Regions from separate parts of the Pseudoalteromonas sp. S3776 genome, predicted to be linked through region 2. Evidence: riboswitches for the same ligand, from Rfam matches in the RefSeq annotation. Region 2 holds a riboswitch; the other holds the start of a gene.
The links. Region 2 has a riboswitch for cobalamin ahead of CWC16_RS16195 (ABC transporter ATP-binding protein). Riboswitches for the same ligand answer to the same signal wherever they lie in the genome.

Region 1: it holds a riboswitch for cobalamin, as region 2 does, so the genes downstream of both, CWC16_RS04005 (TonB-dependent receptor domain-containing protein) here and CWC16_RS16195 (ABC transporter ATP-binding protein) in region 2, are expected to answer to the same signal.

Annotation. Positions count from the first base shown of each region.
Region 1 is NZ_PNCU01000007.1:29,221-33,438, reverse strand. Features, by position in the region: gene CWC16_RS04015 (efflux RND transporter permease subunit) at 1-135, shown strand, start outside; gene msrA (peptide-methionine (S)-S-oxide reductase MsrA) at 225-761, shown strand; gene CWC16_RS04005 (TonB-dependent receptor domain-containing protein) at 844-2,673, opposite strand; cobalamin riboswitch at 2,723-2,892, opposite strand; gene CWC16_RS03995 (ABC transporter substrate-binding protein) at 2,960-3,742, opposite strand; gene CWC16_RS03990 (YajQ family cyclic di-GMP-binding protein) at 4,013-4,218, opposite strand, start outside.
Region 2 is NZ_PNCU01000042.1:107,831-112,048, forward strand. Features, by position in the region: gene CWC16_RS16185 (cobyric acid synthase) at 1-596, opposite strand, end outside; gene CWC16_RS16190 (FecCD family ABC transporter permease) at 602-1,606, opposite strand; gene CWC16_RS16195 (ABC transporter ATP-binding protein) at 1,611-2,420, opposite strand; cobalamin riboswitch at 2,502-2,625, opposite strand; gene CWC16_RS16200 (porin) at 2,957-3,889, opposite strand; gene CWC16_RS16205 (LysR family transcriptional regulator) at 4,089-4,218, opposite strand, start outside.

The DNA.
Region 1 (4,218 bases), on a different contig from region 2:
ACATTACTAACACTGTATGTTGTCCCTACAGCGTATTATGCCCTAGCTCGCAACACACAATCGCCCGAGTTTTTGCAGCAAAAATTAAATAAGCAAGCCGACTCTCACCCGCTAAAAGACAGCGAAGAAACTTAACTGAGCTTAGACTGCGCCGTAACTTGCTGTTGCGGCGCAATCAATTTATGCTCGCTGTAATACTGCAACATACATAATTAGGACAACTTATGAGCACATCAACACAACTAGCAACATTTGGTGGAGGCTGTTTTTGGTGTATAGACGCCGCATTCAGGCGTGTAAAGGGTGTAATAAATGTCAGCTCAGGTTACACTGGCGGCAATACCGACAACCCCACATATAAATCGGTTTGTTCAGGTACAACAGGTCATGCTGAGGTTGTTCAACTGGAGTTTGACAGCGATGTAGTGAGCTTTGAAACACTGCTTAGCATGTTTTTTACGTTACACGATGCCACGCAACTAAATCGACAAGGTAACGATATTGGCACACAGTATAGAAGTGTTGTTTATTACCACAACGATGCGCAATTAAATCAAACCAATAAGATGATAGCCCAGTTACAAAACCATATTAGCGAGCCAATAGTGACAGAGGTTAGCCCTGCTACAACGTATTACCCTGCAGAGCATTATCATCAAGATTACTACAACGAAAACCCACAGCAAGGTTACTGTAGTATTTTAATAGCACCTAAATTACACAAGTTTGAAACTGTATTTAAAGCGTTTTTAGCTGACTAGCTAATTTGCGTTGTTAAATTGGTTCTAAACTCACATTAAAAAGCCCGATATAAATCGGGCTTTTGTATATTAAATAACGCCATTAAAACTGATAGCTTGCACCTGCAAAAAAGCGACGTTCTGGGGTGTTATAGTAGTAGACTTCACCGCTTGTAAAGTCAGCTCTTGAGTCAACCACATTGTAATCTCTGTCAAATAGGTTCTCTACACGAAGCGACAACTCAATACTATCGTTTACTTGATAATTACCCGCTAGGTTCCAAAGTGTATACGATCCTAGGCGCGTTACAGCTCCCTCGCGATCACTGCGGTATTGCACATCAATGCGAGCATCAAAATCTCCAAACTGCTTTGCGATTTCCCAATTAACAGTGCGCTTGGCAACGTTGCGTAGCTCATCGCCGGTTTCTTTATTTTCAGCACTTAAGTACGCAAAATTAAAGTGGCTATCAAACCCAAAAACTTGCTGAGCAAGGCTAAACTCAACCCCTTCATAGCGAGCTTCGTTTATATTAGCTAATGCAAAGTTTGCATCGTAATCAATTTTATCTTCGATATCGTTTCTAAAAATTGCAAAATCGACTTGTGCACTATCAAAATTAACATTAACACCAAGTTCGCGGTTTGTTGATTTTTCAGGTTGCAGGTCCGGATTACCAAAGTTTGGGTAGTATAAATCGTTAAACGTAGGTGCTTTAAAACCCGTGCTTTGACTAATTCTAAATGTTGAATTTTCAGATAAATGATAACCGGCCGCCGCAGTATAGGTTGTTTCATCGCCAAACTGTTCATCGTCGTCTTGGCGAAGAGTTAAATTGGCAAGCACAGTATCGGTGTCGTAGTAAGCCCCAACAAACACAGCTAATACATCGCGGCTATCTTCATCAAAAGCTTGAGAACTGTGTGATACATCATCCTTATACCAATTAACGCCGCCGCTAATATTAAGCGTATTAGTTAAACGGTATTGGCCGTTGTAATCTACTTGCGAACGTTTAGTAATAAACGTACTGGTTGTTGGCCCACCTGTAGAAAAATCTACATACGTGCTGTTAGAATCATCCGTTGCAAAAGCAACCTCAAGAGCATGAGATTGGTTAGTGTAGTTTTTGCTCCACTGCGCCGACAACTGATAGTTTTTAAAGTCCCCTCTTTCAACTGTGCTCGTAGCAGGGCTAAAGCTGCTATCATAATCTGCGTAACCTTCGCTGTACTGACCTAGTAGCTTAAAATTACCATAGTGAGCATCAACATAATTGACTTTAAAACCTAGATTCTTATTTTCGTAACCATCGTCATCTGGGGCAACACCTTGCAGCGCGTCAAAGCCATCTGTTTTTTCAAAACCGGCGTTAAAAGCGCTAGTCACATCAGCCGATTTAACAGAGCCCGCAAGCTGGTAGTTTTGATAGGCATTAGAGCCAAATGTGGCATCAAGCGAGATATTACTCGCTTCGCGCGTTATTATATTAATAACACCAGCTAAGGCGTCTGAGCCATAAACAGCGGCACGCGATCCTTTTATGATCTCGATTCGCTCAATACTATTTAGCGGCACATTACTTAGTGCTTTTTGGCCAAGTGTGGCTGAGCCCGTGCGAACGCCATCAATTAAAATTAACGTATCGCCAGAACCTGTACCACGTAAAGATACGCCCGACGTTTGGCCAAAGCCCCCATTAGGATTAATTTGAAAACCCACTTGTGTGCTTAGTAAGGTTGGTAAATCGCGTACATTACTTTTGTCTATTTGTTCTCGACTGATAACATTAACGCTTGCTAAAACATTATTTATTGATTGTTCAAATTTATTAGCGGTTACAGTGATTTTTTCAATTGGATTTTCTGAAGCAAAGGCAGAAAAAGACAACGCAGCCGAGATAGCAACGCCAAGAGTTGTTTTATTTAGCATGATGTTCCTTATCTTTGCCCACCGCAAAGATTTAAGTAAGTAAGATTACTTCAAGGCCGGTCTCCGGACTCAGTAAACACATAAATGCGTTAATACTTTACCGTTGCGGGGGCAGTGTTGGGATTGCTTTTGTCATAAAGGCTCACCAACTTCCCGATTATCTTGCTGTTAGTTTTAATACTTTAAACCCTGTATTTAGCAACCAGCAAGCACCTTGAAAATAGGCGGTTATTGTGAGCAGTTTGTTTACAAATGTCAACGGACGTCTATATAGCTAAAAAATAAATTAATTGTTTTGTGTAAAGCTAGAGGTTATGCCATATGAGCTTAAAAGCGCGGTGATTTTTGGTTTTATTTCGGGCGCATTTAAAAGCTTATCCATTTGTTTTACCGAAATTTTACTGCGCGAAGGGTTAACTAAAAAGTGAGTATCGTATATAGCATCTGGTGTATTGCTCCTATAAAGTAGGTCCATATTAAAAATGTTATTCTTTTTAAAATATTGATAAGCAATATTGTTTATAACCCCTACATCTGCTCGCTTTAATAGCAGCATTTTTACAACGTTAAACTCATCAATTGTTAAACTAACTTGGTGTTCTTCACTTAAATATTGTGCATCAGTTTTAAAATCAGCAAAACGATAGGAATACCCCAATACCCCCGCTTTTGTTAAAGCATGTAAGTCATCGAAATAGCTTTGCTTTTGGGCGTTCTGTGCTAACGTATATAGCTCATTTTTAGCAATAACATAAAAACTCGTTTCCTGTAAGGCGCTTCTTGATCCCTCGGGCACCCATTGCTTAGCCATTAAAAACAACACATCAAACTCACCCCACTCCACCCACTTTTTGAGCCTTTTTACAGGCAAAGAGTTAAGCGTAAATTTATAGTCATTTTGAGAATCATTGAGTATTTTAATAAACTCTGGAGCTACCCCTTGCTCTTTTTCAGCATTAATAATAATTGGAAAGTAACCGTCCTCTACCAACACATCTACATTTATTGGCTTAGCATAACTAAACTTACTGCACACAATAATAATTATAAAAATAAAAAACTTAAGCATTTAAAGCCTTTAACAGTCACTATTAAGTAATATTGATATTAAGAATAGCCTAATATACGCAACTGCGTACTAAGCAGGTTTAATAATGCATTTAAATAATGTTCAAAGAGTATGGAAGCACAGTAGTGTGATTTTACGCAGGTAAAAGGGGTTTAGGGTTGCGAGTAAATAAAGGCTGTAATTAGGACGGGGTAAAATGTGTGGCTATTACATTTAATAACCACACATTTAAATTTTCACTTTAAAATACTAATGGCAGGACTTAGCTAATCAATCGCGAAAGTTTTTAAACTGGAAAGGCTGACCTAAATCTGCAGTACGAACGACTTGCATAGCGGCTTGTAAATCGTCACGCTTTTTACCCGTTACACGTACTTCTTCACCTTGAATAGCAGCTTGTACTTTTACTTTTGAGTCTTTAATGGCTTTAACTACTTTTTTAGCCATGTCTTTTTCGATGCCTTGTTTAAGTACAA
Region 2 (4,218 bases):
CCTCTAAAGCGGTTTATAACAAAGCCTTTTACGCGCGCTTGCTCAGATTCGCTTAGCAGCGCAAGTGTGCCCACTAAATGCGCAAACACACCGCCTTTGTCTATATCGGCAATAATAATGACAGGGCAATCTACCGCTTCTGCGTACCCCATATTGGCAATGTCGTTTTCGCGCAAGTTTATTTCTGCGGGGCTGCCTGCGCCCTCAACCAATAATAAATAGAACTGTTTAGCTAGGCGTTTATGCGAGGCAAGCACCGCATCCATCGCCACTTTTTTGTAGTCGTGATACTTGCTCGCTTCCATATTACTAATGGCTTTGCCATGAATAATAACTTGTGCGCCCGTATCGCTATTTGGTTTAAGTAATATAGGATTAAAGTCGTTTTGAGGCTCTACATTAGCCGCTATTGCTTGCAAAGCTTGCGCTCGGCCTATTTCGCCGCCTTCTTTTGTAACCGCGCTATTAAGCGCCATATTTTGCGGTTTAAAAGGCGCAACCTTTACCCCCCGCTTTGCAAATACTCTGCAAAGCGCAGCGACTAAGGTGCTTTTTCCGGCATCTGACGTAGTGCCTTGAATCATTAAGGTTTTCATCCGCACTATGCCTTTGTTTTTCTAAAAAAGAGCAAGCTTAGAAAAAATGCGCTACCCATAGCTGCTGTAATCACCCCTACAGGGAGCTCTTGGTTTTTAAGTAATGAGCGCGAAAGCACATCGACCCACACCATAAACGTGCCGCCCACTAAGCTTGTGATGAGTAAGCCAGCAGTACTGCCTTGAGATATAAAAAAGCGCACTATGTGCGGCACCATTAAACCTACAAAACCAATACCGCCACATAAGGCCACCAGCACGGCCGTTATTAACGAACTCAATACCAGCATTAAAATTCTAAACCGGTGTACACGCACCCCAAGCGTTATGGCGCTTTCATCGCCAAGAAGCAACGCATTTAACTGCCTTTTAAAGCTCAGCATAAAGCCAATACACACCACTATAACCACACATGGCAACCATAACGTGGCCCATTGCGCGCGGGCAAAGCTGCCTAACGTCCAAAATAAAATACCAGCCACTGCTTGCGGGTCGCTCCAATACAGCAATAAACTGGTAAATGCGCTAAATAAAAACGACAGCGCCACACCCGCTAACAACATAGACTCTACGTGCGTATTTTTTTGCCGCCCAGCAATAAGTATCAATAAGCCCATAGCTAAAAAGCTTCCTAATAAGGCAGCAGTCGATAACATAAACCCAGCACTTATACCTGTTACAGCCATAAGCAGTACAACCCCAAACGACGCACCTGACGATATACCAAATAAGTATGGATCGGCGAGCGGGTTACGAGTAACCGTTTGCAAAATAAGCCCAGCAATAGCCAAACCTGCGCCCGCCATAAAGGCAAGTAAAGTACGGGGCAACCTAAGCTCATAAATAATACGTGCGTTAAGCGAGCCCTCCCCTGCTGATAAAACACCGGTGAGTACATCACTTAACGGCGTATCTGCTGCGCCAAAGCTCAGTGCACTAAAAAGACTGCCCAGCGCAATTAATAAGGCAGCTATAAAAACAGTCCACGGGTTTATGTTTGTTATATCCATTTAATTAATAGCCATAAAAGTAAGTAATATGAGGAATAGTTTGGCCATTTTCTGTGCGCTGTGGGTGGCTGGTTACGTGTGCACATACCCCAAAAACATCTGCTAGCATTTCTTCACTAAGTACCTGCTCAGGCGAGCCTGTATGTGTTATTTTGCCCTTATTAATAACCACCAGTTCATCGCACATAGCAGCTGCTAAATTTAAATCATGAAATGAGGCAAACACAGTGACCCCTAGCGATTTTGCTAATTCCATCACTTGTATTTGGTATTTAACATCCAAATGGCTGGTTGGCTCATCCATAATGAGTAATTGCGGTTGTTGTACTATAGCGCGGGCAATTAATGCTCGTTGCTTTTCGCCCCCCGAAAGTGATTCAAAATTTTGCTTACACTGCTGCTCAAGCCCTACGGTTTTTATTGCCTGTGTAATTTTTTGTTTGTCGCTGTGGGTAGTGGCGCTAAATAGTGGTTTATGAGGCGTAAGCCCAAGGGCAACCACATCAAATAACGTTAGGTTAAATTGAGCAGGCGTTTCTTGCAGAACGACAGCAACATATTTTGCGTAATCTTCACTTTTAAGCTGCCAAATATCCTGCTGATTAAAGGTAATTTTGCCTGTGGTGGGTTTATTAAAGCGATACAAACAGCGCAGTAAGCTCGACTTACCCGCCCCATTTGGGCCAATTAAGCCAATAAATTTCCCCTTTGTTATAGGCAAATTAATAGTGTTTAAAATGGCGTGATTATCAACTTCCCACGACACATTTTGAATGTCTAATAAAGGCGTGTTTGGCGCTAATGTAGTTTGCAAAGTGAGTCCTTTAAAAACGCGCACTCACTAAGGCACCGCTAAAAAACTAGTGCACTAATAAAATGAGTTTACCCGCTCGTTAAAATATTTCATTCATTTGTATCTGACTTAAAGCACGCTGCTCATTACAGTTACGGGAATAGTTGAGGAATTTCACCCCATTCCAAATGAGCGTCTATTATGGGCGGGTAAGTAAATAATTTAAAGCAAAAAAACCGCGCACATCAGGGCGTGTTGTTCTTTGCGGATTGAAATTTGTTCAATCTAGGGGCGATTAAATCGCGGCGCGAGATTTGTAACCTAGTGGGCTAAGTGAAAATCGAGCAACAAAGAGTTTATCGCCCCTAAGAAGAACCCGAAGGGCAGCGCATGTTTGGCATTTATGCTGCGTTATCGCCTATTTATGTGGAATAACCACACTTCATAGGCTCTGCCTTGCCTAAAAACCAAACACGCTGCTGCAAATTCAACCATCAAAGTTCAGCACGCCCTAGGCACGGTTAAAAAGGGAGCGTTTTAACTAATTTAGCGAATAGTTAAAACTTGTATTCCATACCTAAGCCAACGTAGTCTTGGTCAACATTGTTGTCCATATCAAAGCTTGAGTAAAAACCAAATACTTTAATGTTTTTATTAAACTTATGATCAACACCTACAGAAACTGCCGTTTTGTCATCGCTATCATCAAAGTCCATTGCTTGGTACTGCACTTTAAACGTGTTTTTACCCATGCTGTAGGCTGCGTTTAATAAGTAGCCATCCGCTTCTGCGCTACCGTCTACTTTTTCTTGAGTTTGGTACATAGCGCCTAATTTAAAGCTCTCTACTTTACCTTGGATTGACGCACGCACTACATCGTAGCCATTTACTTCGCTATCGGCTGCAACCGAGGCGTAAACCGCACTCTTTTTAAGTGCAGCGTCACCGTAGGTAACCGCCATTGAATAACCGTTATCTGCATCTACGTCATCTTCGGCAATAAATGTAGCAAGTACTTTAAAACCTTCGTAGCTTTTAGATGTATAAGTGATTGAATCACCCAAGCGGTTTTCACCTTTAAAGACGTTTTTAATATCGCCTTCAAGATCATTAAATAAATCTAATTTGCCCTGTGATTGCTTAAGTGCCGTATCGTTACGACCCACAACAACTTGACCATAAGCACCTTTTAAACCTACGTATTGGTTGCGTGCAGAAATATTGTCGTCGTTATCACCTTTAGAGTCAGCATCAGATACATCAACTTGAAACTCAAACTTATAAACCGCTTCTAATCCATCTGTAATCTTTTCAGATCCCTTTAGGCCAAAGCGAGATGCATTACTTTTAATTTCAGTGAAAGACCCTTCACCGTCATCAGATGATTGCACAGTAACATTCGCTTTACCGTATACATCAACATCTGCAAACGCACTAAAAGATAAACCACTTACTAGAGCGATACATAAGCTCGATTTTACACAATTCATGTTATTTCCTCGATAATCACAAAACTAATTTTTTAAAACAACTGCAGTTTGTCATCGTTAAATGACAGGTATATTACAAAGGAAACATTTTTGTCTTTTTATTTTAATAAAAGTGTCTAAATTCTGAAAACAAACCGACATGAATATTTAATAAACAAAATTGTACCCACTCAATCTCACTAAAAATAATAGTCGGTATTTAGTGTTCATCAATAGGCTGATGAGCATTTATTTTAGGTAATAAGTTAATCAAGGTTTCTATTAGCTCTTTTTGTTCGTTGTCTCTGTGGTAGGCCACAAAAATATCACGCGAGGTATGTTCAACATCT